DNA from 2 places in the Mycobacterium spongiae genome. Region 1 is predicted to be linked to the other one. Evidence: riboswitches for the same ligand, from Rfam matches in the RefSeq annotation. Region 1 holds a riboswitch; the other holds the start of a gene.
What was found. A riboswitch is a leader RNA that binds a small molecule or an ion and turns the genes downstream of it on or off. The one in region 1 is predicted to bind magnesium.
Positions count from the first base shown of each region.

Region 1 (15,976 bases):
GCGGGGTCATCGGCGCCACTCCTCCTCAGCGCTGCGCGCTGCATCGTCGCCGGCGGGGGTCATCGGCGCCACTCCTCCTCAGCGCTGCGCGCTGCATCGTCGCCGGCGGGAGTCACTGCCCCTCCCCCAATGCGGACAACTGGAACCAGTAGAACCCATGTCCCGGAAGTGTCAGCAGATAGGGCAGGTGGCCGATCCGTGGAAATCGCACCTGCCCTGTGAGCTCTATCGGCGTGTAGTCGTTCCAGTGCTCCAGGCTCAGCTCTATCGGCTGCGGGAACCGCGACAGGTTGTTTACACACAGCACCGTGTCACCGTCAACGCCGGCCACCTGCCGCACATAAGCCAATACCGACGGGTTGGACCCACCTAACTCCTCGAACGTCCCGACCGCAAACGCGGCGTGGCGACGTCGGACCGCCAGCATGGTCCGGGTGAAATTGAGCAGCGATGTTGACGTGTCGCGTTGCGCCTCGACGTTGACCGCTTGGTACCCGTAGACCGGGTCCTGACTGGGCGGCAGGTAGAGCCGGCCCGGGTTCGCCGTCGAGAAGCCCGCGTTGCGGTCCGGTGTCCATTGCATTGGCGTACGCACCCCGTCGCGATCGCCCAACCAGATAACATCGCCCATACCGATCTCGTCGCCGTAGTAGAGCACCGGCGAGCCGGGCAACGACAACAGGAGCGCAGCGAACAACTTGATCTGGTTGCGATCGTTGTCCAGCAGTGGCGAAAGCCGACGACGGATTCCGACGTTCGCTTTCATCCGCGGATCCTTGGCATATTCGGCATACATGTAATCGCGCTCTTCGTCGGAGACCATTTCCAAGGTCAACTCGTCGTGGTTCCGCAAGAAAATGCCCCATTGAGCCATGTCGGGGATTGGCGGTGTCTGGGCAATGATCTCTGATATCGGAAATCGAGACTCCCTGCGCACGGCCATAAAGATGCGCGGCATCAGCGGGAAGTGGAACGCCATGTGGCATTCGTCGCCGCCGGTGTTGGGATCACCGAAATACTCGACGACATCGCCCGGCCACTGATTGGCTTCGGCCAACAACACGCGGCCCGGAAACTCGTCATCCACCACCTTTCGGACCCGCTTGAGGAACGCGTGCGTTTCCGGCAGGTTCTCGCAATTTGTGCCTTCACGCTCAAACAAGTAGGGCACCGCGTCCAGGCGAAACCCGTCGATGCCCAGGCCCAGCCAAAAGCGAATGACATCGATCATCGCCTCCTGCACAGCCGGGTTGTCATAGTTCAGGTCCGGCTGATGGGAGAAGAACCGGTGCCAGTAGAACTGGCGACGGATCGGATCGAACGTCCAGTTCGACTCCTCGCTGTCGACAAAGATGATCCGGGCGTCGGTGTACTTCTCGCTGGTGTCGCTCCAGACGTAATAATCACCATACGGTCCGTCGGGATCGCGTCGAGACTCCTGGAACCACGAATGCGACTCGGACGTGTGATTCATCACCAGATCGGTGATGACTCGGATTCCCCGGCGGTGGGCCGCGTCGACGAGGGCAACGAAATCATCGACGGTGCCGAATTCGGGAAGCACCTTGTAGAAGTCGCGGATGTCGTAGCCGCCGTCCCGCAGCGGTGAATCGTAGAACGGCGGCAGCCAGATGCAGTCGATGCCCAGCCAGTGCAGGTAGTCCAGGCGGTCCAACAGTCCGCGCAGATCACCGGAACCGTCCGCATTGGCGTCGAAGAAGGCCCGGACGAGGACTTCATAGAAGACCGCGTGCTTGAACCACGTCGGATCAGCCGGGAGCGCGGCCGCGTTGCCGAAGTCCGCAGCATTCGGGTGCTCGACCACGCCTCCTTCGACGTGACTGCCCGCCGCGGGATCGTGCTCGACGGAACCCGGTACGTCGTTCATCAACTCCACGATGCCACGGTTATCCGCCGCGGAACTCTAGGCGCCGCACGCCGATTCGAGGCTAGCCGCCGGCGTGCTCATCGATGGTCCGGATCCGCCAGCGGTCAGGCCGGCGGACCCTGAGCCAACGTGACGTCGGCGGTATGGGTGGCGCCCGACTTGGATCGCCAGGTCAGCGAGATAGTGTCCCCGGGATGATGCGCATTGAGCGCATCGGCCATCGCGGCCGCCGAGTTGATCGGCTTGCCATTAACGGCGGTGACCACATCGCCGTTGTAGATCCCGAGCGCCGACGCGGGAGCATTACCCACGACGCGCTGGACGCTCGCACCGTTGCCGTTGTTGTCGACGACGCCCAGACCAAGGAACGCCGTGGGCCCAATATGGACGGTTGGCGACCCGGCGCCGGATCGGATCTGGCCAGCGATCCCCATCGCGCGACCGATCGGGATGGCAAAGCCCTGTCCACCCTGGGAGAGCTGGAAGTTGTCGGAAGCGGCCGTGTTGATGCCGACTACCTGCCCCATGCTGTTGACGGTGGGCCCGCCCGAGTCCCCTGGCTGGATGGCGGCATCGAACTGGATCAGCCCACTGAGCGTCTCCACAATTCCGGTCAAGGCGTCCGACGCCTCGACCGTCTGACCGACCGCGACCACATGGCCCGGCACGGCCCGAGGCGTGCCGCCCTGACCACCGGAGTTGCCCATCGCGACGATGGGCTCACCGACCGACACACCGCCACCGATCGCGGCGGCCGGCAGACCAGCGGCTCCGCGCAGCTGTAGCACCGCGATGTCCTGGGTGCGGTCATAGCCGACGACGTCGACACCGTAGTTCTGGCCGGTGCCCACGCTGAATGCACTGATTTCGGTGGCGCCGGAGATTACGTGGTTGTTGGTCAGCACGACACCACTGGGATCGATCACGATGCCAGTGCCGGCACCGATGGCGTTGTTGTAACCCAGTCTGGTGTCGATGTTGACCACCTGCGGTCCCACCTGGGCGACCATCGCCGACGGGTCGAGCGGCGGCGCCGGGTACTCGGCGAACCGATCGAGCGCAAAGGTGACCGGCGCCGCATGCGCCAGTGGCAGCGTCGTGACCAGGCTGAACCCAACGACCGATCCAATGACGGCTAGCACGCCGATCAACCACGACCACCGTGTAGCTCGGTGGTGCGATTCGCTCATCCCATAACCTCCTGCATCGGCATAAGCATCGAATTGTCCCAGCAGTAGGCTCTGGGCAGCACGCATTTGTCTCCATCACCGTAACTCAAAACAGCCACCTCAGACGGCCGTCATAACCCAAATTCCGGCGGATCCTGCGCGGATTTCGCTAAACCCGCGCGATGGGCCGTGCTGGGCATAGTGAGATGGTGACTGATATCACCGACCATGTCGACAAGTGTCAAGTCGCGATAGACGAAACGCCACTGCCCGTCGACATCTTCGAAGCGGTCGTGGTAACGGCCGGCGACGATGGTCTGCAGGGGAAACTGTTCCGTCTGCTGCAGAACCGAGTAATAGCTTCGACAAACTGCGGTAGCGCCGTCGACCTCGATGATCGGATTGGTGACCACGTGTTTGGTTCGTGGCGTCCCATCCGGATACAGCACGATCAGCGACTTCCAGATCCCCAGCAACCGGTCCGCACCGATCGTCTCGCCGCCGGGGTCTGGGCCGCCAACCCGGAGGCGGGCATGCGCGAAGAGGGCCGCGGCACCCGCCAGATCGCCGGTGTCGATGCATTCGGCGTACCGATAGAGGAGGTTAGTGATCTGCGTCTCCGCCAACATGCCGCAAAGTTAGCGCGCGAACCGACCGTGGGCACAGACCGGCTCCTAAGCTGATTTGGTGGGGCAATTCGATCCGAAAGCGATGTTCAACCAGTCACCGGTGGCGCGGCTGGCCACCATCACGCCCGGCGGCAAACCGCACCTGGTCCCAGTGGTGTTCGCCGTCGGCGATGACCTCGGCGACGCCGCCGGTGAAGCCGTCATCTATACAGCTGTCGACGCGAAGCCGAAGACGACGCAGCGGCTGCGCCGCCTCACCAACATCGAGAACAATCCCCACGTCAGCGTGCTCGTCGACCACTACACCGATAACTGGACACAGTTGTGGTGGATCCGGGCTGACGGGCTGGCAACGATATACCGCGATGGCGAGGCAGCACGTGCGGGATACCGCCTACTGCGCACCAAATATAGTCAGTACCAAAGTGTTTCGTTGAGCGGACCGGTTATTGCGGTCGCCGTGAGCAAGTGGACCAGCTGGCACGCCTAACCCGAGACCGGCGATCGGCACCTGTCCACCAACGCGATCGGACGTACCAGTCGAGCCCGCGGGCGATAGCGGCATGCCCAGGCGGTGCACACCGGTCCGCCTGACCCTTGTGCTGAGCCGCGGTTGGGGGAAAGGTTGGGCTACTGCGTCCTGTGGGCTGGAAGACACCGCGTTCGGGAGTAGGCGGACAACCCCGGGCAGAACTGGAGGAACGTCATGGCCGACAGAGCGACTGCTTCCCAGGGCGCGGGGACCGCTCCCACCGCGGACGGACCCGACACCGTTCGCAACGTCGTTCTGGTAGGGCCCTCAGGGGGCGGCAAGACCACCTTCGTCGAGGCTCTGCTCGTCGCTGCTGGAGTGTTATCCAGACCGGGTTCGGTCGTCGACGGCACCACCGTATGCGATTCCGACGAGGCGGAAATCAGACAACAGCGTTCGGTGAACCTTGCGGTCGCCTCGTTGTCACACGACGGCATCAAGGTCAACCTGATTGACACCCCCGGGTATGCCGACTTCGTCGGCGAGCTGCGAGCGGGACTGCGAGCCGCCGATTGTGCGCTGTTCGTGATCGCGGCAAACGAAGGTGTTGACGAGCCCACCAAGTCTCTGTGGCAAGAGTGCAGCCAGGTGGGCATGCCGCGGTGCGTGGTGATCACCAAACTCGACCATGCCCGGGCGAATTATTCGGAGGCACTGACAGCCGCGCAAGACGCGTTCGGCGACAAGGTTCTGCCGCTGTACTTGCCGATCACTGACGGCCTTATTGGATTGCTGTCACAGACGCAGTACGAGTATGAGCGCGGCGCGCGCACCACGCGATCGCCAGACCCGTCGGACGCCGACCGGATCGATGAGGCGCGCGGAGTCCTGATCGAAGGAATCATCGAGGAGTCCGAAGACGAGTCCCTGATGGAGCGCTACCTGGGCGGCGAAGCGATCGAGGAATCCGTGCTGATCGAAGACCTGGAGAAAGCCGTCGCCCGGGGCTCGTTCTTCCCGGTGATTCCGGTGTGCAGCAACACCGGTGTCGGCACCATCGAGTTGTTGGAGATCGCGACTCGCGGATTCCCGTCCCCGATGGAACACCCACTGCCGGAGGTCTTTACCCCGCAGGGTGCTCCCCATGCAGAGTTGGCCTGTGACGTCGACGCGCCGCTGCTGGCGGAGGTAGTGAAGACGACGTCGGACCCGTATGTGGGCCGCGTCAGCTTGGTACGCGTCTTCTCCGGAACCATCAAGCCCGACGCGACAGTTCATGTGTCAGGACATTTCTCATCCTTTTTTGGGGGGCCTGAAGGCAATGGCGGCGGGGCCGCTCACTCGCACCCCGACCACGACGAAGATGAGCGCATCGGAGTCTTGTCGTTCCCACTCGGCAAGCAGCAGCGCCCAGCCCCGGCCGTCGTGGCAGGCGACATCTGCGCAATCGGCAAATTGAGCCGGGCCGAAACCGGCGACACACTCTCGGACAAGTCCGAACCCCTGGTGCTCAAACCCTGGACGATGCCCGAACCGCTGCTGCCCATCGCCATTGAGGCACACGCCAAGGCCGACGAGGACAAGCTGTCGGTCGGGTTGGGCCGGTTAGCGGCCGAGGACCCAACGCTGCGGATCGAACAGAATCAAGAGACCCATCAGATCGTGCTGTGGTGTATGGGCGAGACCCATGCCGGCGTTGTCCTCGACGCGTTAGCCAACCGATATGGCGTCACCGTAGACACGATGGAGCTGCGGGTGCCCCTGCGGGAAACGTTCGCCGGCAAGGCGAAAGGCCGCGGCCGCCACATCAAACAGTCCGGCGGACATGGCCAATACGGGGTGTGCGATATCGAGGTGGAGCCGCTCCCGGAGGGCTCCGGGTTCGAGTTCGTCGACAAGGTGGTCGGCGGGGCGGTGCCGCGAAACTACATCCCGAGTGTGGAGAAAGGTGTCCGCGCACAGATGGAGAAAGGGGTGCACGCCGGGTATCCGGTAGTCGACATCCGTGTGACGCTGTTCGACGGCAAGGCCCACAGCGTCGACTCGTCGGACTTCGCGTTTCAAGCGGCGGGTGCGCTTGCGTTGCGCGAGGCGGCGGCGGCGACGCGGGTCACCTTGCTCGAGCCGCTCGACGAAGTCTCAATCCTCGTGCCTGACAACTACGTCGGCGCGGTGTTGGGTGACCTCTCCAGTCGTCGCGGTCGCGTATCGGGCACCGAGACCGCCGGAAACGAGCGCACGTTGGTCAGGGCGGAGGTTCCCCAGGTAGAACTGACTCGGTATGCGATCGACTTGCGTTCACTGGCGCACGGCGCCGCATCGTTCACCCGTACGTTTATTCGCTACGAACCAATGCCGGAATCCGCGGCCACCCGCGTGAAGACATCGGCGTGATAGCGCCGTTGAACACGGCCTGAACGCCACCATCATGTCGACCATCAACGGACTTCCCGCTCATATACTGTTGAACCACTTCGTGATTGTCCTAGGCCCGCTGGCAGCGATCCTGGCCATGCTCTGTGCGCTGTGGCCGGCAGCGCGGCAGCGACTGATCTGGCCGGTCCTTTTTTTGTCGGTGGTTGCCCTGATCCTGACCCCGCTGACCACGAATGCGGGAACCTGGTTAGCCGGGCAGATCGGCACCACCCCCGCCATCGAGACCCACATAGAACTCGGCGAGACCCTCGTCTACATGATGGCGGCGCTGGTCGCTACCGTCGCCTTGCTTGTGGCTCTCCACATCCAACAATCACGCGGGCGCACAGTGAAACTCGCCGTGCACGCACTGATCGTCGGGTTGGTGATCACCGCCGCCGCCGCCACACTGGTCCAGACGTACCGCGTCGGTGAATCGGGTGCGCGGGCGGCCTGGGGAGGAATCACGGCCTCAGCTATGTGACTGCTGCGGCTGTCGGCCGAACAGTTCGGCGACCGCGCGGCGATCGAGCGAACCTTTCGCGGTGTGGGGTAGCTCGCCTGCTTCCTGGAAGCTAGCCGGAATCTCGAAGGCCGCCAACCGGTCCCGGCAGAATTCCTGAAGCTCCTCCAGGGTAGGCGATGCGGCTGCTCGGGGCACGATCACTGCGGCGACAGACTCCCCGTAGATCGGGTCCGGAACACCGAACACGGCTACCTCCATGACGCCAGGATGGCCGGCTAGTGCACCCTCGACGCGTTCGGGTGAGATCTTTTCGCCACCGCGGTTGATGAGTTCTTTGATCCTGCCGCGGATACTCAGCTCGCCGGCCTTCGACAGAGTCCCCAGATCGCCGGTGCGCAACCAACCGTTCGTGAAATTCGCGGCGGTTATCGCCGGATCGCCGAGGTAGCCGCGCACTACGGTCGCGCCACGCAGCCAGATCTCCCCGATCGCGCCTGCTGGTTGGGTCACTCCATCCGATCCCACGATGGCGACCTGTGGACCCGTCGAATGGCCTACGAGACCTGGTGACAGCGCCAGGCTTGCACCACTCGCCGGGTTTGCGCCGTCTCGGCTCCCCTCGATGCCTGTCGTGGTCACCTGGTGGGTGGCCTCGGTCATGCCGAAAGCCGACAGCACCGGAGCGGAAAACTCCCTTTGCAGGGCAAGGACAGTTTCCGCGGTGAGCGGCGCGCTGCAACTGCGGATGAAACGCAGGGATGCACGCTTCGCCCGGGCGGGTTCGGAGCCCGACTCGGATCGCAGGCGCTCCAGCAGGATTTGGTGAATCGTCGGCACCGCCGTGTACCAGGTGGCCCCAACGGCGTCCATGTCGTCGGCGAAGGTGCGCGCCGAGAACCGGCCGCCCGCGGGCAGCAGCACCGCGCCTCCGGACGCCAGAGTGGACAGCAACGCAGCGATCAACCCGTGGCCGTGGTAGAGCGGCATCACGGCCACTGTCGCGTCCTGCGGCCCCAGCCGGTACTCGGCGATGATGGCGCGCACGGAGGTGGCGATGTTTGCGTGGGTCCAGGGGACCATCTTGGGCGACCCCGTCGTCCCGCCGGTGAACATGATCATGGCGTCGTCTGCCCGGAGTCCGTCGGGCGTCGACGTGACCGGGTGTGGTTCGGTGACCGGGCCGAGATGGACAGACAGCGGGCTGTCCGCGGCGCTACCGTCGGGGCCGACCCTGACAGCGACCGGCCAGCTCCGGATCGACGGCTCTTCCCCATCGTCCCTTGCGGCGCCGTCCACGAGCAGTGCCCGTGCTCCCGCCGCCTGGCAGCGGGCACCCTGCTCGTGGACCGGCAAGGCCGGGTCCAACGGGACAACCACCAGATGTGCCCGTGACGCCGCCAGGAGGGCGATGACGAATTCGGCATTGCTGCCTGCACGCAAGGCCACCCGGTCGCCTGGCCGCAGGCCCGCGGCCACCAGCTGCCCGGCCAGGTCATCGGCGAGACGGACCATGTCGCGGTAGGCGATCGGCGTGCGCTCAGCGGCGACGATGAGCGCCGGCGCCTCCGGCACCCCGGCTGCCGCCGCCTCCACCAGGTCGGCGATGCGCGGGCCGCGCGATGCGGGCGTCTCGGGGGACCGGTACGCCTCGATCTGGTGAGTCACCGCCTGGCCACTGTTGGTCGGGTTCGGTGTCATTGTGTGCGCTCCCTTCAAGCATCCGGGGTTCGAGATTGGCACCCCGTCAGCACGATGCCGGGACGCAGCGGGCGACGTCCAATACCGTTCCGCTAACGGTCAATAGGCACTGCCTATCGACCCGGGTCGATACGGCCGTGAGCGGCGGGAACGCGCGGACCAAGCGGAGCTGCATTGGCTCAGGTATCAGGCGCGCAGGTAGGGCACGCCGGCAGGTGGGCCGGTGTACGCCCGGCGGGCCACCAGCAGACCCAGGGACGATCGTGCCTTCGCGCTTGGTGGATGGCGGTAAGGCACGCGACGTCCTCAGCGGGTTCGGAGGCCTCGAAGCCAGCATGGTTCGGCCGCACCGAGTAGTTGTCAGACGTTGGCCAATGCGCCACCGCGTGGCCACGGCAAGGACCGTTGCGCAATCACGCACCTTGGCCATGGTTTTTTCCGCACGACCGGAATCGGGCGTGCTATAGCCTCCGTCGCAATTGACCGTCCCGGGTCGCTGGTCTGCAACCGTGTCGGGCTGATAATCGCCGATCAACACACGTGCTAGGTCAGTACCGCAATGTGCGGCGTAAAGTGCACGTGAGGCACGGCGTCAGCGCTAAATGCGAAAAGGCCCAGCCACGTACCGGCCCGGCATGGTCAGGCAATCCCGCACAGGGTCGCCAGCATGATGTCGCGAGGAGTTGATCTTGAGTCGCTGGCTCGTGAGCAGCATCCCACTATGGCTGCTACTACTCGGACTCCTAATTTTGATCGTAGGCGGCGCACTCGTCATCCAGACCTATGTCCGGCATCGCTTCCCCCAGATCAAACAGGACGCCCACAATGATGTCACTAGGTTCGCATACGGGGTTGTCGGATTCGTGTATGCATTCTTCATCGGTTTCGTCGTTTCTGCTCTATGGAGTCACATAAAGACCGAGGATGCTCAAGCGCGGATCGAGGGTGCCGGCGGAGTGCAGCTTGCCAGGGACGTCAACGCGTTCGACGAGGTCGACAGAGACCGAATCCGAAAGAGTCTGTTGGAGTACGAACGTGCGGCCCTCGCGGAATGGCCCCTAGCCGCACGCGGTAGGTCCTTACCCGAGGCCGACAAAGCCTTACAACGCCTCTACGCTGCGTACAGCGAAGTGCGACCGCGCAACGATATCCAAAAAGCCTTCCTCACAACTTCTTTCAGTAACCTCAACAGCATCAGCCAAGCCCGCACCGAACGAGTCATCCAGGCACGCATCGATACCGGTATGCCCTGGTCAATTTGGGTGGTGATTTTGCTGACCAGCGGGCTGGTCCTCGCGTGTGCGATCATCTACGGCGTCGAGCAATCCAGAATGCACTATCCTTTGGTCGCGACTGTGGCCGTGCTCGTAGCGGCCAACCTGTTTCTCGTCTTGGAACTCTCACACCCATTCATCGGCAGATTTGCGACGTCCTCGCAGCCGCTGCACCATGTCGTGGAGGTGCTGTCGACGCCGCCGACGTAGCGGCGATGTCTGCCCGAGTGACCGCCGTCACCGCCGGTCCCCGACGTTGCCGCCGGCCCACCGCAGCCGGAGACTGTGCGGTTGCCACCGACCGATCGCCGGTGCGAAAGCCTGCGCGCCGCAGCCTTACAATGAGTTGGGGCACAAGGACTTTTAAAGAGGCAACGGAGTAGCGCAGTGCGCCGCCCATAGCTTCACCGTTGTGCATTGTGCACACTCCGCTTGGCCAGTGACCTCGCTTATGCGGGTTGTCCCGCCGGGCTTCTCCAGTCAATAGACACCGTGAATCACTGCATAGCAACTCGGTCTTGGACATCGGCGGGGCACGACGCCACAGTGAGGACCGGGACGCCGGCGGCCCAGCAACCGTCGAGAACCATCCGCGATACGCATACGAGGAGCCGCCACCATGAGCACACGTTCGGCATACGCACGTCAAGAGCCGGCCGAATCAAGCGGAACTGCACTGACTGACGGCATTCACCTCGTGGTAGACGCGCTCAAAGCGAACGAGATCAAGACCATCTACGGGTTGGTTGGCATTCCGATCACCGACCTCGCTCGAACTGCCCAGACGTCCGGTATCCGCTACATCGGCTTCCGCCATGAGGCCTCGGCCGGCAATGCCGCCGCGGCCGCGGGTTTTCTCACCCAGCGACCCGGCGTGTGTCTGACGACGTCGGGCCCCGGCTTCCTCAACGGCCTGCCGGCGCTGGCGAACGCCACGACGAATTGCTTCCCGATGATTCAACTCTCCGGATCGAGCGACCGGTCGGTTGTGGACCTGCAGCGCGGCGATTACCAGGACCTCGACCAACTCAACGCGGCGAGGCCCTTCGTGAAGGCGGCCTACCGGATCGGGCAGGTCTCCGATATCGGGGTCGGCGTCGCCCGCGCCATCCGCACGGCAATCTCGGGGCGCCCGGGCGGCGTCTACCTCGACATCCCCGCCGCGGTGCTGGGTCAAACTCTTGAGACGTCGGCCGCTTTGGACAGTATCTGGCGGCTGGTCGACCCAGCTCCGCGACAACTGCCGGCAACGGACGCGGTCGAACGCGCTCTGGATGCGCTTTCGCAGGCCCAGCGCCCACTGATCGTGCTCGGCAAGGGAGCGGCATACGCCCGGGCTGAAGACGAGATCCGGCGGTTTGTGGAGGCGACCGGGATTCCGTTTCTCCCGATGTCGATGGCCAAAGGGCTGCTGCCGGACTCGCACCCACAATCGGTTGCCGCCGCCCGGTCGTTGGCCATTTCCCGTGCGGACGTCGTGTTGTTGGTTGGCGCCCGGCTGAATTGGCTACTCGGCCACGGCGAGTCGCCGCAGTGGTCAGCCGATGCGAAGTTCATCCAAGTCGATATCGCACCTTCGGAGTTCGATAGCAACCGGCCAATCATGGCGCCGCTGACGGGCGACATCGGCTCTGTGATGTCAGCGATGGTCGGCGGCCTGACCGCGCACACTACCGTCGCCCCGGCGTCGTGGACCACGTGGTCCGCCGAGCTCGCCGCCCGCAAGGCCCGTAACGACGCTACGATGCGCAGCCGGCTGGCCGAGGATCCGCGCCCGATGCGTTTCTACAATGCACTCGCCGCGATTCGCACCGTGCTGCAACGAAATCAGGATGTCTATGTGGTGAACGAAGGTGCGAATGCCTTGGACCTTGCGCGCAACGTCATCGACATGGAGCTGCCGCGACACCGGCTTGACACCGGCACCTGGGGAGTGATGGGCATCGGTATGGGCTATTCCGTCGCCGCCGCCGTCGAAACGGGGCGTCCTGTCGTTGCCATTGAAGGCGACAGCGCATTTGGCTTCAGTGGCATGGAGATCGAAACCATCTGCCGGTACCGACTGCCGGTGACAGTCGTCATTCTCAACAACGGCGGCGTCTATCGCGGTGACGAAGTCACCACGGCCGAAAACACTGCCGCTCCCGGCGGTAGCGACCCGGCACCCACCGTGTTGAACTCTCAGGCGCGGCATGAATTGATCGCAGAAGCGTTTGGCGGCAAGGGATACCACGTGACCACCCCGTCCGAGTTGACAGCGGCCCTGACCGAGGCGATCGCGTCGAACGGACCGGCGATCATCGACTGTGAGCTGGACCCAGCCGCCGGGCAGGAAAGCGGACATCTCGCGAGCCGGAACGTCACCAGCGCTCTCACAGCGTCTTCGCCGCCGGTCAGCGCCGCGGGGTGATCCCCAGCAATTGCGCGTCGAAGAACTCATCCAGCTTCAGCTCCTGGCCGCAGGCGACGAGCGCGCGAGCGACTGGGGATCCCGGACCGGCAGCGTTGGTGGCCAAGGCGATCTGCGCCGTAAGAGCGGGTTCGACAAGCTCGACGGCGCGGATCTCGCTCCCGGCCGGCCCCTTCACCGGCATGGTCCAGAGCCAGGTGTGCGGAAGGATGGACGCCCAATTGCCGGTAGCGACCTGGGCAAAAAGCGAAGCGACGGAATCGGTCTCGACCTGCGGGGCGACTGTGAGGGAATGATCGGCAAAAGCCGCGTCGATCATCTGCCGATCGCGCATATCGGGGCTCAGCAACGCCAGTGGGAGTTGCGCCGCGTCCGGCCACCGTAGTCCAGGCGTACCCGGCGGCAGCATGTCCGTTGGCGCCAGCAGCACATACCGCTCCTCGTAGAGCGGCACGGTGTCCACGTCGTCGGCGTCCTCGGGTGCACGGTGCACGATCACGGCGTCGAGCTCGAAATCGCGCAGCCGTCGGTAGAGCTCGGTAGAGGCCAGCCGGGAACGAATTTGCGCCTTGGCCAACGGGTGCGCGGCGCAAAAGGCCGAGAGGACCAGCGAAGCCGTGGTCGAGGCGGAAGGTACCGTGCCCAGCCGCAGTGTTCCGGTGATCCCCGACCGCATAGCCAGCACCTCGGCTTTGAACGCATCGTGTTCGGCGAGAATCCGCTTCGCCCACACCACCAACCGCTCCCCCTCGGGAGTAAGGCCGGTAAAACTGTGTCCGCGGTTGATCAGGGTGACGTTGAGTTCGCGTTCGAGCTTGGCGATCGCGGCCGACAGCGCCGGTTGCGACACGTAGCACTGGTCGGCGGCACGGGCGAAATGTCGCTCCTGGGCGACCGCGACGAAGTACTCCAGCTGACGGAAGAGCACCCCCACCTCCTCGGTCCTGGGCACCGATCGGACTGGGGTTGGCGTGTCAGTGCCCGAGCGGGCCAACCTGGTGTCCGACCAGACCGATGACGACATCCGGGCACGTTCGGACGATGTGCAAGAATACCCCGCAGGGTGTCACTGGCGCACTGGTGGCGAACCGCATTGCGTGTCCACTGCTTCGGCCGATGCTCTGCCTTCACAATCCGTTCAGCAGGCTGGGCACGAACCCGCACCAGGGCGCGTCGGTCACCATTTACACCTTCGCCCGCGCCCACACCCACGCCCCGCGCGCGCACGACCCCCGCGGGCTGCGCGACGCGGAGCCCGGCGGCCCCCACTCGCCGGAGTGGACACCGGCAGCCGCACCCGCACGACCGACCGCCTGGTTGCGCCGGAATTGTTTGCTATGGCCCGCGAAGCGTCGACAGCAACTAGACTGTCAACGTGTTGATCGCGCCATCTCGAAGGGTGGGGGCCATGCGTCGGGCGATTCGTTATCTATTCGTTATGACCGCGATTACGGCGATGGTCGCGGCCGGGTCGAGCAGCCTGGTGACGGCCGCAGTCGCGGTCGACACGCGGATTCCGGACGTTGCTTCGGTGTTGCCGGCCGATGGCGCGGTGGTGGGCGTGGCGCACCCGGTGGTGGTGACCTTCAATGCGCCGGTCGTCAACCGCAACGCCGCGCAACGGTCCATCAGAGTCACGTCGCCGGGCAATATGACCGGTCGCTTCGAGTGGGTCGACGCCAACGTCGTGCAGTGGGTTCCGGACCACTATTGGCCACCGCATACCCGTGTCTCAGTAGGTGTGCAGCAACTATCGACCGGCTTCGAAACCGGCGATGCGTTGGTCGCCGTGGCCAACATCTCCGCGCACACCTTCACCGTCAGCAGAAACGGCGAGGTGCTCCGCGAGATGCCGGCGTCCATGGGCAAGCCCAGCCGCCCCACGCCGGTCGGTAGCTTCAGCGCTTTGTCGCGAGAACGCACGGTCGTGATGGACTCGCGGACGATCGGCATCCCGTTGAATCACTGGGACGGATATCTGCTAACCGCCCACTACGCCGTCCGGGTCACCTGGAGCGGCGTGTACGTGCACTCAGCCCCGTGGTCGGTGAATTCGCAAGGCTATGCGAACGTCAGCCATGGGTGTATCAACTTGAGCCCGGACAACGCAGCTTGGTACTTCGACACCGTAACCGTCGGCGATCCAATCGAGGTCATCTACTAGTCGTCCACAATCACCGCCGCGTGCGCCGAGTGTACGCCGCCACTAGCGGACACAGATTGCGAGCCCGCCACCGAATCGACAGCCGCCGAACGGATTTAGCGGTCGTCGCGCTCACCGAGCGGCGGATGTCCGCCCATCGAGGCCGTGATCACCGCGATCGGCATCCTCGACACGTAGAGGTTCGCCCGCTCTTGCGGTGTCAGCCTTTTCGGTGCGAACCACCGCTTCTTCGACCGCTGACCAGCACACTTCATCGCCGGTGTGCCCAGCCTCTTGCCACCGGTAAAACGGTGCGCAACAACGAAAGTCATGATTGCCTCCTCTCGGAAGCCCGATCGGGATGTGCGTCATCGACGCAAACGACATCCGGACCTCTTCGGCAACCCGCAGCACGATCAGCGCACGAGTCGCCAGCGCCCTAGAATGCTCAGCCCACAGTGGACCTGGCAAGAACGCCTGAACCGGATCGGGACAAGACGGATTTCGGATAGGGACTACCGCTTGGACTACTGTCGCTCATCTCGCCCTCACCTCCTCATGCCAAGGCACCAGCGGGTGCCACCACATTCACCTGCACGGGAGAGGTATCGAAAGCCGGCGTCCAGCCGGCGAACACCCCTCTCGTTGGAGCTTCGGCACTGCACGGCGTATTCGGATTACCCGAAAGCCACTTGGGCTCAACCCTTAGGCCGGGAAGAGCTGTCCTGACCCGGGGCGTCTCTCGACGTTCGGGGTCAGTGGCCTGTGTCCATGCAGACGCCTCACCTACCGAGGTGCTTGCGCTTCCATGCTCCCACCGAGGCCGCGATTCGTCAAACGTGACCCCCACGCACGCTGCCGTGCTACGCGATAGCCGACTACCGTACGGACTCCTCGATCCACGGGATCAACCATTTGACCCCTTCCGGAGTGAGGTGGACACCGTCACTTCGGACCTTGATGCCATCGACCTTGGCGGTGTAAACGCCATCCGGGCATAGCTTCTTGTTGAGGTCGATGATCCGCACGTTCGGGTGGTGACGAACCGTGTTGCGCAGCATGGTGTTCCACTGGTTGACCCGCTGGGGTTGATCCTCGGGATACAGTTTCCCGTTGGGCCTTTCACCGCCCCGGCTGTAGGGCGCGGTGGCAACCACGACCGGCACCCCGGTAGCACTGACGATCTTCAGGGCTCGCCGCAACTCGGCGTTGAGATACGCATCGAAAGTCGGCGTACCGATGTGGGTCCAGGTTCCCTCGTTGACCCGGTCGACCGTCTCCCACCGCCCAATGATGAGCAGCGCGACGTCCGGGCGATCGTGACCTATTTGGGTGGACCATCGGGTAGGCCACGTGTCGCATTCCGGTCTCTGCTCCAGGGTCTTGCCGATGTACCGATACGGCGTCCCACG
Region 1 is NZ_CP046600.1:302,192-318,167, reverse strand. Features, by position in the region: gene F6B93_RS01225 (maltokinase N-terminal cap-like domain-containing protein) at 1-10, opposite strand, end outside; gene treS (maltose alpha-D-glucosyltransferase) at 113-1,888, opposite strand; gene F6B93_RS01215 (S1C family serine protease) at 1,993-3,078, opposite strand; gene F6B93_RS01210 (nuclear transport factor 2 family protein) at 3,189-3,686, opposite strand; gene F6B93_RS01205 (TIGR03668 family PPOX class F420-dependent oxidoreductase) at 3,745-4,176, shown strand; gene F6B93_RS01200 (elongation factor G-like protein EF-G2) at 4,393-6,552, shown strand; gene F6B93_RS01195 (DUF2231 domain-containing protein) at 6,587-7,057, shown strand; gene F6B93_RS01190 (FadD7 family fatty acid--CoA ligase) at 7,046-8,737, opposite strand; gene F6B93_RS01185 (bestrophin-like domain) at 9,427-10,221, shown strand; gene oxc (oxalyl-CoA decarboxylase) at 10,631-12,421, shown strand; gene F6B93_RS01175 (LysR family transcriptional regulator) at 12,405-13,349, opposite strand; gene F6B93_RS01170 (L,D-transpeptidase) at 13,830-14,585, shown strand; gene F6B93_RS01165 (hypothetical protein) at 14,681-14,896, opposite strand; M-box (ykoK) riboswitch at 15,195-15,365, opposite strand; gene F6B93_RS01160 (acyltransferase family protein) at 15,443-15,976, opposite strand, start outside.

Region 2 (15,976 bases), 2.1 Mb from region 1:
AGTTGCTGCGTCAGCTGGTCGGCCTTGGTCACCGCGTCGATGTCGACGTGGCTGGTCCGCAGGTGTGGATGTTCGGCGCCGATCACGCGCAACAGACCACGCAACCCGGCCTGCTCGAGATTGAGGCGGTCGTCGGGCAGTACTGGCTGAGCATCTCTGGTTACCACGTACAGGCGCGGCGTGCTGCCTGGGACATCGGTCAGCTCGCGGGTGATGCGCACCAGATGCTGCACGCAATCGCTGGTCAAAATGCCGGGGCGCGCGGCCTCGGCGTCTGGGGTCTTCGGCCCGATCATGACGACCACGCCTGCCCACGGGCGGGCATCGAGCTGGCTACGAAACCGGTTGCCGTGGCCGTCGGAACGAGCCGCATGGTCGCCGGGCGAAGGCCAGCGCGTGGTGACGCATTCCGCACCATGTCGTGTCAACGCATCGGCCAATTCCGTCGCCAGCGGCTCCTCGCGGTCGACGAGGAGCAGCCAGGGGCCGGCTGCTTGCGCGTCCGGGTCCGGATCCGGTAGTTCTCGGCGTTGCCAGTCGATAGTCAACAGTCGGTCGCCCAGCAGGCGATCTTGGTCGGCTCTCTCGGAACGGCCCGTGCCCATCAGCAAGCCGCGGACGATCAGCACCACGGTTCCGTTCTCGTCGGTGACATCGATGTCGGCCTCGACGTTCGTGCCGCAGGCCGTCACCGTGGTCCGGCAGTAGCGCGCATTGCGAGTGGGCGCGTAGGTGCGCAATTGGCGCACACCCAAGGGGAGCAACAAGCCGCCGTAGGCCACGCCGCCCACCTCGTGGACGGCCGGGTGAGCTGCTACCGACTGGAAACACGCGTCCAGCAGCGCTGGGTGTACGTGGTAGCCGGTTTGGTGGGCTCGGATCGCACCTGGCAACGCGACCTCCGCCAGCACGGCGTCGATTGCTCCTTCCGGTGTGTAGGCTGCGGCCAGGCCGGTGAACGCCGAACCGAACTGAACACCGCGCGCATCGAACCACTCTCGAAGTTCGTTGCCGTCGAGGCGATATCCATGGGCCGTCAGAAGTGCGTCGATATCATGCGCGGGAGGGTGGTCGGTGTCGTCGCATGCGCATAGCTCCGCGGTGGCCCGTCGTACCTTTTCGCCGTGCTGCAGGGTCTCCACGTCGAAAGTGGCGAGACCAGCAGCCCGCACCGAAGCGACGGCTCCGACGGGAGTTTCGTCGTCCAGCAACAGCATCTGCTCGAAGCGGATGTTGCGGACTTCGGATTGCTCGCCGAATACGGTGCGGGCGGCGGCCAGCGCCATCTCGCAATAAGCGGCCCCCGGCAGCGCGGCTACCGCGTGAATCCGATGGTCAGCCAACCACGGCTGGGTGGCGGTGCCGACATCGGTCTTCCACGCGTGCCGCTCCGGATCTTCCATAAGCTGCACGTGTGAGCCCAATAGTGGGTGCACCGCAACGGTATTGGCGGCCGTGTGGTGACTGACGCCGTGAGATTCCAGCATTAGGCGGCGGTTTGACCAAACCGGCAGCGGCGCGTCGACCAGGTGTCCGCCGGGATACAGCGCCGAGAAGTCGATCGCGGCACCCGCGCAGTGCACCTCGGCCACCAGCCCGCGCAAACCGTATGGCAACCGTTGCTCGCGCCGCATTCCAGCCAGCGCCGCGACTGGGATGTCGAGGCTCGCCCCGGTCTGCATGACGGCGCGGGTCAGCAGGGGATGGGGAGACAGCTCGCCCAGCACCCGAAAGCCGTCTTCAAGCGCCGCGCGCACCGCGGCGGAGAACCGCACCGCGTGGCGGAGGTTGTCAACCCAATACCGGGCGTCGCAGACAAGCCGTTCGCGCGGGTCGAACGAGGTCGCCGAGTAGTAGGGAACTTGCGGTGTCATCGGGGTGATGTCGGCTAGCACCTGGGACAATTCATCGAGAATCGGCTCGACCTGCGGGGTGTGCGATGCCACCTCCACAGCGACCTCGCGGGCCATCACCTCACGTTGCTCCCATGCCGAGACGAGGTCGCGCACGGTCCGGGTCGCCCCACCGATCACGGTGGACTGCGGAGAGGCCACGACGGCAATCACGACATCTTTGACCCCGCGGCTCGCCAGCTCCTCGCGCACTTGCTGGGCCGGTAGTTCCACCGCGGCCATTGCGCCGATACCTGCGATCCGGGTGCATAGGCGGGAGCGGCGACAGATGACGCGCGCACCGTCTTCTGGCGACAGCGCGCCCGCCACGACGGCCGCCGCCACTTCGCCCAGTGAATGGCCGACGACCGCGCCCGGCGTAACGCCGTAGGACTTCATGGTGGCCGCCAACGCGACCTGCATCGCGAACAGTGTGGGCTGGATTCGGTCGATCCCGATTACGGTCTGCGGTGCTGTCATCGCCTCCGTGACCGAGAAACCGGATTCTTTCGCGATCGCGGGCTCGATGCCGGCAACGGTCGCGGCAAATACGGGCTCCGTGGCCAGCAAGTCCGCCCCCATGCCCGCCCACTGGGAGCCCTGTCCGGAGAAGATCCACACTGGTCCGCGATCATTCCGGTCGACTGCGGCCGGGAATGGCGTGTCACCGTCGGCAACGTCGCGTAGCCGCTGGATCAACTCCGTGCGGCCCGTCGCAATCACCGCGCTGCGCACCGGTCGGTGCCCGCGGCGGCGTGCCAGCGTGTAGGCCAGATCCGACAGTTGCACGGGGTCGCTGCCGGCGGGCTTGTCGACCCAGTCGGCTAGCCGGCCCGCGGTCTGGCGCAACGCCTCGGCCGAGGTAGCAGACAGCACGAACAGCTGGGGGCCGGCCGTCCGATGCGGGGCGGCCCCGTTGGGTGTGGTTGCGGGTTCCGGGGCCTGTTCGAGAACGGCGTGCACATTGCTTCCCGACATGCCGTACGACGACACCGCGGCACGGCGCAGCTCTCGACCGTCCCTCGGCCACGATGTAATCTGCTGCGGCACAAAGAGTCCGGTCTCGATCGCAGCGAGTTCATCGGGCAGCCGGGTGAAGTGCACCATTGGCGGCACCACCCCGTGCTGCAACGACAAGACCGCTTTGATGAGCCCCACCGCCCCGGCTGCGGCTTCGGTGTGCCCGAGATTGCTCTTGGCCGACCCGAGTGCGCATCGTTTCCCGCCTGCGCCGTAGACCTGTGCCAGGCTTCCGAATTCGTTGGGGTCGCCAACCGGGGTACCGGTGCCGTGCGCCTCGACCATGCCGACGGTGTCGGGGTCCACTCCGGCGGCCGCCAATGCCGCCCGGTAGGCGGCAACCTGTGCATCCAGGGATGGGGCGGTAATGGTTTCGGTGCGACCGTCTTGATTTGTTGCGGTGCCCCGCAACACGGCAAGTATCCGGTCGCCATCCGCGAGTGCGTCGGAGAGCCTCTTGAGAACGACGATGGCGCAGCCCTCGGACCGTACGAAGCCGTCGGCGCCGGCGTCGAATGGACGGCAGCGTCCGGTCGGGGAGAGCATGCCCAGCCCGGATGCGGACGCGAACATCTGCGGTTCCAGCATGACCATGCACCCGCCGGCCAAGGCCAGGTTGCTTTCTCGCTCATGCAGGCTGCGGCATGCCAGGTGCACGGCTAGCAGACTCGACGAGCATGCCGTGTCCACCGTGATGGACGGACCGCGCAGCCCCAGGGCATACGACACTCGCCCGGAAGCCATGCTGAAAGCGGTGCCGGTGAACCCGTAGGCGTCGCCCAGAGCGCCGGCCGCGTTGGTGACATGGGCGTAGTCGTCGTGGCACATACCCACGAAGGCGCCGGTCAGTGAGTTGGCCAGGGATTGTGGCGCCAGACCGGCGTGCTCCGCGGCCTCCCACGCGGTCTGCAATAGCAAACGGTGCTGTGGATCGATCGCGGTTGCTTCCCGCTCGCTGATGCCGAAGAACTCGGGATCAAACCCGGACACGTCGTCCAGGAAGCCACCCCACCGCGACACCGACCGACCGGGCACACCCGAGTCGGGGTCGTAGTACTCGTCGGCATCCCACCGGTCGGGGGGAATGTCCGTGATCAGGTCTTTGCCGGCTAGCAATGCCTCCCAGAGCCGCTCGGGGGAGTCAATGCCTGTGGGAAGGTGGCACGCCATGCCGACGACGGCGACCGGAGTGACACGTGGTTGATCCACCGTCGTCCGCCTCTCTTTCGGTGCTTGAGGGGAGACTTTGCGAACGCCGCGGGGCAATCGCGTCCAGAATCCCTTCCAGCACTAACTCACGACGTCATCCTTCCTGTTCAGGACCGTCCGGCCGGGGAGCAACGCGCCGATGTGTTGCCGTTGATTTTCTCCGTTCGAGCTGGCGCCCGTGACCGTGATCTTGCCTGGCTGGTCAACGGGAGCCGCGCCGGCGGCCAAACAGGTAGTGTTGCTGGACGTGGCCGGCTCTTCCATTCCCACTGTGCTGCGCGAGCGCGCCAGCCTGAATCCCAACGATGCGGCTATGAGCTACATCGACTACGAGCAAGATTGGGACGGCGTTGTCGAGACCCTGACGTGGTCGCAGTTGTACCGGCGGACGCTCAACGTCGCCGCGCAGCTCAGTGCCGTCGGGTCCACCGGTGATCGGGCAGTGATACTCGCACCACAGGGACTTGAATACATCGTCGGATTTCTCGGCGCGTTGCAGGCCGGACGTATCGCGGTTCCGCTGTCGGTTCCCTCTGGTGGCGCGCACGACGAGCGGACGATTTCGGTGCTCACCGACACTTCGCCGGCCGTCGTGATGACGACGTCGTCCGTTGTCGACAATGTCATTGAGTATGCGCATCCGCAGCCGGGAAAAGCCGCACCAGCAATCATGGAACTGGATTTGCTGGACTTAGATTCTCGGCAGCGATCCCGGGGCCCGGGCACTCGCTCCACGGCCAGCGAGCAGCCGGAAACGCAGTACTTGCAGTACACGTCGGGATCCACCCGTACGCCGGCCGGGGTCGCGGTCTCGAGCCCCAATGTCTTCGCCAATTTTGCGCAGATCATCTCCGACTTGTTTGCGCCCCAGGGGGGAGTCGTCCCACCGGACCTCACGGTGGTGTCCTGGCTGCCGCTCTACCACGACATGGGTCTATTGATGGGGATGATCATGCCGATTCTGGCGGGCATCCCCACCGTGCTCACGAGCCCGGCGGGATTCCTGGCGCGGCCGGCCCGATGGATGCAATTGTTGGCACGCAACGGTTGCACACTTTCGGCAGGCCCGAACTTCGCTTTCGAAGTGGCGGTGCGTAAGACGGCAGACGACGACATGGCCGGGCTTGATCTCGGGGGGGTGCACAGCATCCTCAACGGAAGTGAGCGGGTGCAGGCCGCCACTGTCAAACGATTCATTGACCGGTTCGCCCCCTTTAACTTTCCCCCGGATGCGATGCGCCCCGCCTATGGCATGGCAGAAGCGACGGTGTACATAGCGCTTCGGAGTACCGGTGAGCCACCCAAAATCGGTTACTTCGACGCGGAGAAGCTCACTGCCGGGCAGGCGAGCCCGTGCACAGACGGCAGCGGCACGCCGCTGGTCAGCTACGGCGAACCGACGTCACAGCTGGTGCGCATCGTCGATCCCGAGACGAACGCCGAGTGCCCTGGTGGAACGGTCGGCGAGATCTGGGTGCAGGGAGACCACGTCGCGTCTGGATATTGGCAGAAATCTGAAGAGACCAAGCGCACGTTCGGCGCAAAGATTGTCAACCCGTTGGCGGGTACACCCGAAGGTCCATGGCTGCGAACCGGAGACTCGGGATTCTTCCACGAGGGCGAGCTGTTCATCATCGGCCGCCTGAAGGACCTGTTGATCATCTATGGGCGCAACCACTCTCCGGACGACATCGAGTCGACCATCCAGGAGATCACCGGAGGACGCTGCGCGGCAATCGGGGTCCCGGATGCTGGCGCTGAGAAGCTCGTCGCGATAGTCGAGGTCAAGAAACGGGGCGACTCCGACGAGCAGGTGCTCGATAGGCTGCGGGAAATCAAGCGTGACGTCAACGCGGCGATCTATGAATCGCACGGGCTGAGCGCGGCCGATCTCGTTCTGGTATCACCGGGATCGATTCCGATCACCACCAGCGGCAAGATCCGACGTGCGCAGTGTGTCGAGCTGTACCGACAACGCGAGTTCACGCGGTTGGACGCCTAGCAGCACGCGGCTCACGAGGTGGGCGCCCACCAATCTTCGACGCTACCGACCACAACAATCGAAGTGTCGTCGAACGCGGATTCAACATCACATAACAATGGCGCGGGTTAGCCACCCGACACTGAGGAGACACGCCCTAGGTGGTTGTGGCCTTGATGAGGTCGCCGCCCACCGCCATGGTGCTGGGCTGGTGGGCGTCGACATGCGTCTTACCGGATAGGCGAGCGTAGCCGTGAATCCTCTGAATCCGGATCGCTCTGCACGCTGGCGCCGTCGTACCGGACGTGGGTTCGCGAGTTCTCCGCTGGTGACTGTGCGACCGCGGTTCCGGCGCCTAGAACGCCGAGGCTGGCAATGGCGGCGCCGACAGTGACAAGTTTCCAGGCTGATGGTCTTTTCACGGTTGCTCCTGTCGTGTGCGAGAGGGCGTATTCCGCTCTCGTGTTCAGGTTGCCCAGGCAACGTGAAACCTCAAGGAGCCGAAGATGAGCGGCCTCTCACTTTTCTGGCTTAGGGGACACGTCCTAGGATCGGGCGGTCGCACATCATCTCAGCCGGCTGGGCTACCGGCTGGGCAACCCGCGCAGCGTCGCCATTTGCTACCCGAAGAAGCCTGACTGGCCGTCCCCGGCACCGGGGGCTAGGCGTTGAGCGAAGGTTGGGCAAAGCTGCGCGTTCCGTTTGTTCTACGAGTACACGTCGCTGGTGCGTTCCGAGCCACCCGGGACGTACCCGGGGACCCACCCGTGCGGCAGGGCCGCAAGGCTGCTTTGCCGCCGCGTCCGCCGAAGCGGCGGAGATGTGCTGACTACCATGGCGGTGACCGCGACGGTGTCCCGCCCACCCATGGAGTGCTCACACCATGACCCCACCGATGAATCCGGCCCGAGTGCCCTTATTGCCGATAGGCGAAGCCAAGGCGGCCGCCGACGAAGCGGGCGTACCTGACTACATGGCAGAGCTCAGCATCTTTCAGGCGCTGTTGAACCATCCTCGGCTAGCGCGTGTCTTCAACGACCTGCTCGCGAGCATGCTGTGGCATGGTGCCCTCGATCCGAGGCTGCGCGAGTTGGTGATCATGCGGATCGGTTGGCTTACTGCCTGCGACTACGAATGGACCCAGCACTGGCGTGTGGCGTCAGGACTCGGGGTGGCGGCCGACGATCTGCTCGGCGTGCGGGATTGGCGGGCGTACGACGGGTTCGGTCCCACCGAGCGGGCCGTGCTGGCGGCCACCGACGACGTGGTGCGTGACGGATCGGTGAGTGCCGAGAGCTGGGCCGCCTGTGAGCGCGAGCTGCAGAGCGATAGCACCGTCCTCATCGAGCTCGTCACCGCGATAGGCGCGTGGCGGATGGTTGCTTCGCTGCTCCACAGCCTCCAAGTTCCGTTGGAAGAGGGTGTGTCGAGTTGGCCGCCCGACGGTAGATCGCCCGGATCTCAGACGATCCGGTAAGTCTGAACCGCGTGGGCAACGACGTTGCCGCCAGGATCGGTCGCGGTGATTTCGGTGAACGTCAGCTCTTTGCGCCGTCGCGCGGTGCGCGCATGGCACAGCAGGTCGCAGCGCTTGGCGGCACCGGTGTACTGGATGCTCATTGCCACCGTCGAGGCGCGCATGCCCTTGCCGAAGTCATGGTTTGACCAGGCGGCCGCGGCTCCGGCCGTGTCCATGACCGATGCGATCACCCCACCGTGAAAGTAGATGCCGTCGTTGGTGAGGTCGTCTCGGAACGGCAGCCGGAGTGTGACGTCGTCGGGCTCGTAGCGTTCGAACACGATCCCAAGCCCGCCGATGTACGGCGTCTTTTGCATCAGGTCGCGCACTGCCTGGCGCCGCTCGTGTTGCTGCTGAGCGGACAAGGAGGCGGTCGATGGCTCAGACATGGCAGGTAGACTACCGTATTCGATTGACATATCAATCAATAGCTCATAGCGTCATCACAATGCGAACCAGAGTCGCTGAGATGCTTGGCGTTGAGTTCCCTATCTGCGCTTTCAGTCATTGCCGCGACGTTGTGGCCGCTGTCTCCAACGCAGGCGGATTCGGCATCCTGGGCGCGGTCGCGCACGGCCCCAAGCGCCTGGAGAACGAGCTGACCTGGATCGAAGAGCAGACGGGCGGCAAGCCTTATGGGGTCGACCTGCTGTTGCCCCCCAAGTACGTCGGCGCCGAGCAGGGGGGGATCGACGCACGCCAGGTCGCCGAATTGCTGCCCGAAGATCACCGCGCATTCGTCGACGACATCTTGGTCCGCTACGGGATCGCCCAACCTGCCGAGGGGCAGTCACCGTCTATGCCGGGATCCGGGGGCGGGCTCAATGTCTCCCCGAAGGGTTATGAGCCGCTGCTCGATGTGGCCTTCGCTCACGACATCCGGCTCATTGCCAGCGCACTCGGGCCGCCTCCGCCCGACCTTGTGGAACGAGCGCACGGTCACGATGTGCTGGTCGCTGCCCTGGCCGGCACCACCCATCACGCACGCCGGCACGCGGCCGCGGGCGTCGACCTGATCGTCGCCCAGGGCACGGAGGCCGGGGGTCATACCGGCGAAGTCGCCACCATGGTTCTGGTTCCCGAAGTCGTCGACGCGGTCGCGCCGACGCCCGTTTTGGCCGCGGGTGGGATCGCTCGCGGCCGCCAGATCGCTGCGGCCCTGGCCTTGGGTGCCGAAGGCGTGTGGTGCGGCTCCGTGTGGCTGACCACCGAGGAAGCCGAGACGCCCCCAGTGGTCAAGGACAAGTTCCTGGCCGCCAGCTCCTCGGATACGGTGCGGTCCCGGTCTATGACTGGCAAACCGGCACGGATGCTCCATACGGCCTGGACCGACGAGTGGGACCGACCGGATAGCCCAGAGCCCCTTGGCATGCCGCTGCAAACGGCCCTGATCGCTGAGCCGCAAGTACGGATCAACCAGGCCGCCAGTCATCCGGGCGCGAAGGCTGGTGAGCTGGCCACCTACTTCGTCGGCCAAGTGGTCGGTTCGCTCGACCGGGTTCGGCCAACGCGCTCGGTCGTGCTTGACATGGTCGAGGAATTCATCGACACCATCGGGCAACTCGAGGCCCTCGTTGAGAGGTGACGCCAAGGTGAGCACCACCCGGCGGCGCCGGGCGGTCAGCGACGACGAGAAGTCACAACGGCGCGACGAGATCATGGCCGCGGCCAAAGAGGTCTTCGCTCGCAAGGGTCTGCACGCCACGACCATCGCCGACATCGCTAAACAAGCCGGTCTCGCGTACGGCCTGGTCTACTGGTATTTCGACTCAAAGGACGATCTGTTCCACGCTTTGATGGCGGTCGAAGAGACTGCGCTGCGCACCCACGTCGCGGCAACACTGGCCGCTGTCGATGGCGTCGAAAAGACCGGGGGAGAAGCGGCGTTCCGGGCAGCGGTGCGGGCGACATTCGAGTTCTTCGAAGCTGATAGGGCTGCCGTCAAGCTGTTGTTCCGCGACGCCTCTGGGCTCGGTGATCGTTTCGAACGGCACTTGGGTGGGATATACGAGCGTTTCATCGACGATATCGAGATTTTCGTCGTCGCCGCGCAGGACCGTGGGGAGGTGGTGGCCGCTCCGCCCCGAATGGTCGCATACACCCTGGCGGCGCTGGTGGGTCAGCTGGCACAACGGCGGCTGAGCACCGATGACGACGTCACGGCTGCTCAAGTCGCCGACTTCGTCGTGGCATTGGTTCTTGACGGGCTGCGCCCGCGCCCGGTGCCGACACGCGACTAGATCACATTGACCCAGCCGTCCCGGTCATGCATGATCGGGAAGGCACCTCGTTAGGTGAGGCGGCCACACGAACATAGGCCACTGACCCCGAACGTCGAAAGACGCCCCGGGTCAGGACAGCTCCTCCCGGCTTAAGGGTTGAGCCCAGGTGGCTTCCGGTTACCGGACACGTCGTGTGGTGCCAAAGCTCTGACGAGTGGGGTGCAGATTTCCGACAGTCGTCGGTGCTTCTGTACTCCTTTGTTGCGCATGGATCGTGCGGTATCCGCACGCGTCGCGAGCTAGAGGAGGTGAGGGACACATGAGTTCCAGTGATAGTCCGGACCGATATCCGGGCTTTGTTTCGTCCCGATCCGTCCTCCGGCGCGATGCTCTCGGCTGAGGCGTCAAACCCAGATGGCGTTCCTGAATCGGAACGGTGACGGGACGAGACCAAGTCATGTTCAGGTCAGTCCGTTAGTGCTCGTTTGATTTTCGTCCTCGATCGTTGAAGTTCACCCACATTTCTTGAACTCCATCCACGTTCTTGAATTCCAGTAGGAGGCGTCATGACCGCCGTTCTGTTTGAGGAAGTTGAAGTAGCAGCTGTGGCGCCCGCCCCCAAGCTGCAGCTAGTGCGCGATGGGTCCCCGGCCCCGGCGCCCAAGAAGGTTGCACGCCGGGCAGATGCCCAGCCGTTCGGCGGTGGCGGCGACCCGCTGGTCGATGGGGCAGCTCGTTTGCTGAGCATTCCCCTGCGGCACCTTTACGCTGCGCTGTGGCGTGCCGGTCTGATCGATGTCCAGGCGTAGTCGATGGATTGCGAGCAATCGTGGCTCCAAGGGACTACCCGACTGCAGGGATGTCCTGTGGCCCGGTAGTCCCTTGGAGCCAACTAGGGCCGCGATGCGGATTTGCGGCGCTTCAGTAGAATCGGCACAACGGCATCGATCCGGCTATCACCGGGGAGTCTTCGGAAGAACGGTCAGTCTGGCCCAGTAGAACCGAACGGGTTGGCCCGTGACAGCCATAGTTGAGCGGTCGCGCGTGAGCGTGGCAAGCGGGGTGGTACCGCGCCGTCTTCGCACCAGCGAAGCGTCGTCCCCGGGGCCTGAATCACAGGCACGCAGCGCCGAGAGGGCACACGCGCAATGTGTCCATACCGGCTACCGGGGCACAGGGAGACGACGCGCACAGTGACCAACACCGCATATCCGAAGCCTGCCGGCGGGCCGCCCGATTTTCCAGCCCTCGAACTCGACGTGCTCGACTACTGGACCCGCGACGACACCTTCCGCGCCAGTATCGCGCGTCGCGATGGCGCCCCCGAGTTCGTGTTCTACGACGGGCCCCCCTTCGCCAACGGCCTGCCGCACTATGGACATTTGCTCACGGGCTACGTCAAGGACATCGTTCCGCGTTACCGCACCATGCGCGGCTACAAGGTGGAGCGCCGCTTCGGCTGGGATACGCACGGGCTTCCCGCGGAGTTGGAAGTCGAGCGGCAGCTAGGTATCACGGACAAATCCCAGATCGACGGCATGGGGATCGCGGCGTTCAATGACGCCTGCCGAGCATCCGTGTTGCGGTATACCGACGAATGGCAGGCGTATGTGACCCGGCAGGCGCGCTGGGTCGACTTCGACAACGATTACAAGACGCTGGACTTGCCGTATATGGAGTCGGTGATCTGGGCGTTCAAACAGCTGTGGGACAAAGGTCTGGCGTACGAGGGCTACCGGGTGTTGCCCTACTGTTGGCGCGATGAAACACCTTTGTCCAACCACGAACTGCGGATGGATGACGACATCTACCAAAGCCGGCAAGATCCCGCGATTACCGTCGGCTTCAAGATCGCAGACGGCGACCCAGGCAACGAGCTAGCCGGTGCCTATCTGCTGGTGTGGACGACGACGCCGTGGACCTTACCGTCGAACCTGGCGGTTGCCGTTCATCCGGACGCGACCTATGTCCAGGTGAAGACCGGTGAACGCCGGTTCGTCGTGGCAGAGGCGCGGTTAGGTGCCTACGCTCGCGAGTTCGGCGAAGCCCCCGATGTGCAGGGCACCTATCGCGGCGCGGATCTGCTTGGGCTCCATTATGTTCCGCCGTTTGCGTACTTCATGGACTCGCCCAACGCTTTTCGGGTACTGGCCGGGGATTTCGTGACCACCGAAGACGGCACCGGGATCGTGCACATGGCACCGGCGTACGGCGAGGACGACATGTCGGTCGCGGAAGCCGCCGGTATTGAGCCGGTCACACCGGTTGACGCCAAGGGCCGGTTCGATGCAACCGTAGGTGATTACCAGGGCGAGCACGTCTTTGACGCCAACCCCACGATCATCCGTGACCTGAAGAATCGGGCCGGTCCGGCCGCGGCGAACGGCGCGGTGCTGGTTCGCCACGACACCTACGAGCACCCTTACCCGCATTGCTGGCGGTGCCGCAACCCGCTGATCTACCGCGCGGTCTCGTCGTGGTTCGTTCGGGTCGCCGAATTTCGAGACCGCATGGTGGAGCTGAACCAGCAGATCACGTGGTATCCCGAACACGTCAAAGACGGCCAGTTCGGTAAGTGGCTGCAAGGTGCCCGCGATTGGTCGATCTCCCGAAACCGATACTGGGGAACTCCGATTCCGGTATGGAAGTCCGACGACCCGGCCTATCCGCGCGTGGACGTCTACGGCAGCCTCGACGAGCTGGAGCGTGACTTCGGCGTGCGACCGACCAATTTGCACCGGCCCTACGTCGACGAGCTCACCCGACCCAATCCGGACGACCCAACCGGCGCCAGTGCGATGCGGCGGATCCCCGATGTGCTCGACGTCTGGTTCGACTCCGGCTCCATGCCGTATGCCCAGGTGCACTACCCATTCGAGAATGCGGATTGGTTCGATGGCGCCGATAGCGGGGACCACGGCGAGCGAATCGATCCGCACTATCCCGGCGACTTCATCGTCGAGTACATCGGGCAGACCCGCGGCTGGTTCTACACCCTGCACGTACTGGCCACCGCGTTGTTTGACCGCCCAGCATTCAAAACCTGTGTGGCGCACGGGATTGTGCTAGGTTCCGACGGCCAAAAGATGAGCAAGTCGCTCCGCAACTACCCGGACGTCGCCGAGGTGTTCGACCGGGACGGCTCCGATGCCATGCGATGGTTCCTCATGGCCTCGCCGATCCTGCGCGGCGGAAACTTGATCGTGACCGAACAAGGCATCCGCGACGGTGTCCGGCAGGTGTTGCTGCCGCTATGGAACGCCTACAGCTTCCTGGCGCTCTATGCACCGAAAGTCGGTACGTGGCGTACCGATTCGGCGCACGTCCTGGACCGCTACATCCTGGCCAAGCTTGCGGCGCTGCGCGATGCGCTCACCGAGGCCATGGATGTCTGCGACATCTCCGGGGCCTGCGAACACCTTCGCCAGTTCACCGAGGCACTGACGAATTGGTATGTGCGACGATCGCGTTCGCGATTCTGGGAAGAAGATGGCGATGCCATCGATACCCTGCATACCGTGCTCGAGGTGACCGCGAGGCTGGCTGCGCCCCTGCTGCCGCTGATCACCGAGATCATCTGGCGCGGTGTCACCGGCGAGCGGTCGGTACATCTGACGGACTGGCCGCACGCCGATGTGCTGGTGGCCGACAATGATCTGGTCGCGGCGATGGATCAGGTGCGCGAAGTGTGCTCGGCGGCGTCGTCGCTGCGCAAGGCCAAGAAGCTGCGGGTACGCCTGCCGCTACCTAAACTTACCGTGGCAGTGGATAATCCGTTGCGGCTGAAACCATTCACCGATCTGATTGCCGATGAGCTCAATGTCAAAGAGGTCGAGTTGACCGACGCGATTGACACATACGGGCGGTTCGAGCTCACCGTCAACGCCCGGGTAGCCGGCCCACGGCTCGGCAAGGATGTGCAGGCCGCCATCAAAGCCGTCAAGTCCGGCGACGGCATCGTGCACCCGGACGGCACCCTGTCGGCGGGTCCGGTGGTGTTGCAGCCCGACGAGTACAGCTCCCGGCTGGTGGCCGCAGACCCCGAGTTCACCGCGGCCCTGCCTGCCGGCGCCGGGCTTGTGGTGCTGGACGGTGCGGTGACCCCCGAACTAGAGGCCGAGGGCTGGGCTAAGGACCGTATCCGCGAACTGCAGGAATTGCGCAAGTCGACCGGGCTGGACGTTTCCGACCGTATCCGGGTGGTGATGTCGGTTCCCACCAAATACGGAGACTGGGCGCGTTCCCACCGTGATCTGATCGCCGGGGAAATCCTGGCCACCAGTTTCGAATTCGGCGAAGCCGACGATGCGGTGGAGATCGGTGAGGGGGTGCGGGTGGCGATCGCCAAATCTGGGTGAATCGAAATTCCGCATGCTAGCGCGCTGGTTTGACTGCCCGCCAGCGCTGCCGACCCGAGCGGACTTCGACGTCGACGTCATCAAATCCGGCTGCGCGCAAACGATTCGGCAGAGTCTCGGGCGGGATCGGATTGTAGGTGTCGCGGAAATGCAGTATCCGAAACAACATTGACGGCACACCATCACTGCCCGCGAACACCCCTCCCGGGCGCAACACCCGGAAGGCCTCCGTAAACAGCCGGTCCTGCAGGTCGGTGGTGGGGACGTGGTGGAGCATGGTGAAGGACACCACCGAGCTGAACTCGTCGGCAGGCAACCCGGTATCGGTGCCGTCACCGTTGATGATGCGCGCGCGCTCGCCGTAGCGGCGCTGCAGCCGCTGTGCCATCGGGGTATCGATCTCGACGGCGGTGAGCCTCGGCGTCATGTCGACCAATACCCGCAGGATCGCGCCGTAGCCGGGTCCGATCTCGAGGGCATTGTCGCCAAGGTCGACGTTGGCCAGACACCATGGCAACAGCTGGTTTTTCACTTCCGTTGCCCAGCGGTCGGAGTTGCAGCTCAGCCGGTGACACAGGTTCATGGCCATACGCCACGAGGTTAGCCGAATAGCATGAACAGCTGTGGAGTCCCGTTGGGTGCTGCACCTGGATATGGACGCGTTCTTCGCCTCCGTCGAGCAACTCACCCGACCCACCCTGCGCGGGCGGCCGGTGCTGGTCGGCGGCTTAGGGGGCCGCGGCGTGGTCGCCGGCGCCAGCTACGAGGCGCGGGCGTTCGGTGCCCGGTCGGCCATGCCGATGCATCAGGCTCGTCGCCTCATCGGCGTGACGGCCGTGGTGTTGCCGCCGCGTGGCGTGGTCTACGGTGCAGCCAGCCGCCGGGTCTTCGAGACCGTGCGGCGTGTCGTGCCCATCGTCGAGCAGTTGTCTTTCGACGAGGCCTTTGCGGAGCCGCCTCAACTGTTCGGGGCGTCGGCCGACGCCGTGCAGGCGTTCTGCGAGGACTTGCGACGGCGGGTGCGCGAAGACACCGGCCTGGTCGCATCGGTCGGCGCCGGTTCCGGCAAACAAATCGCCAAGATCGCGTCCGACCTGGCCAAACCCGACGGCATCCGGGTGGTGCGGCGCGCCGAAGAACGATCGCTGCTGGGCGGGTTGCCGGTGCGCCGGCTGTGGGGTATCGGCCCGGTGGCCGAGGAGAAACTGCATCGGCTCGGCATCGAGACGATCGGTCAGTTGGCCGCGTTGACCGACGCCGAGGTAGCCAACATCCTGGGCGCGACCATTGGCCCGGCATTGCACCTGCTGGCCCGCGGCATCGACGATCGACCCGTTGCCGAGCGTGCCGAAGCCAAACAAATCAGCGCCGAGTCCACGTTCGCGACCGATCTCAGCAGCCTGGATCAATTGCACGAGGCCATCGACCCGATCGCCGAGCATGCACATCAACGCCTCTTACGCGATGGCCGTGGCGCTCGCACCGTCACCGTGAAGCTAAAGAAATCCGATATGAGCACCCTCACCCGCTCGGCCACACTGCCCTATGCGACCGCGGAGGCCGGTGCACTGATTGCCCTAGCCCATCGGCTCCTGCTCGATCCGCGCCAGATCGGGCCGATACGCTTGCTCGGCGTCGGGTTTTCGGGTCTGAGCGATGTTCTGCAAGAGTCGCTGTTCCCGGATTTGGAACTGTTCGCGCAGACCTCGGAGGCCCAGGACCTCGCCGCTGCGCCGGCGGTGGCGACGGGAGCATCGGTAGCGCCGAGCGAGAGC
Region 2 is NZ_CP046600.1:2,378,642-2,394,617, forward strand. Features, by position in the region: gene pks2 (sulfolipid-1 biosynthesis phthioceranic/hydroxyphthioceranic acid synthase) at 1-4,121, opposite strand, end outside; gene F6B93_RS09735 (AMP-binding protein) at 4,369-6,123, shown strand; gene F6B93_RS09740 (carboxymuconolactone decarboxylase family protein) at 6,998-7,579, shown strand; gene F6B93_RS09745 (PaaI family thioesterase) at 7,564-8,010, opposite strand; gene F6B93_RS09750 (nitronate monooxygenase) at 8,070-9,206, shown strand; gene F6B93_RS09755 (TetR/AcrR family transcriptional regulator) at 9,214-9,861, shown strand; M-box (ykoK) riboswitch at 9,901-10,069, shown strand; gene F6B93_RS09760 (Rv1535 family protein) at 10,410-10,652, shown strand; gene ileS (isoleucine--tRNA ligase) at 11,037-14,201, shown strand; gene F6B93_RS09770 (class I SAM-dependent methyltransferase) at 14,218-14,790, opposite strand; gene F6B93_RS09775 (DNA polymerase IV) at 14,855-15,976, shown strand, end outside.
Region 2: another riboswitch for magnesium. It lies ahead of F6B93_RS09760 (Rv1535 family protein); the one in region 1 lies ahead of F6B93_RS01165 (hypothetical protein).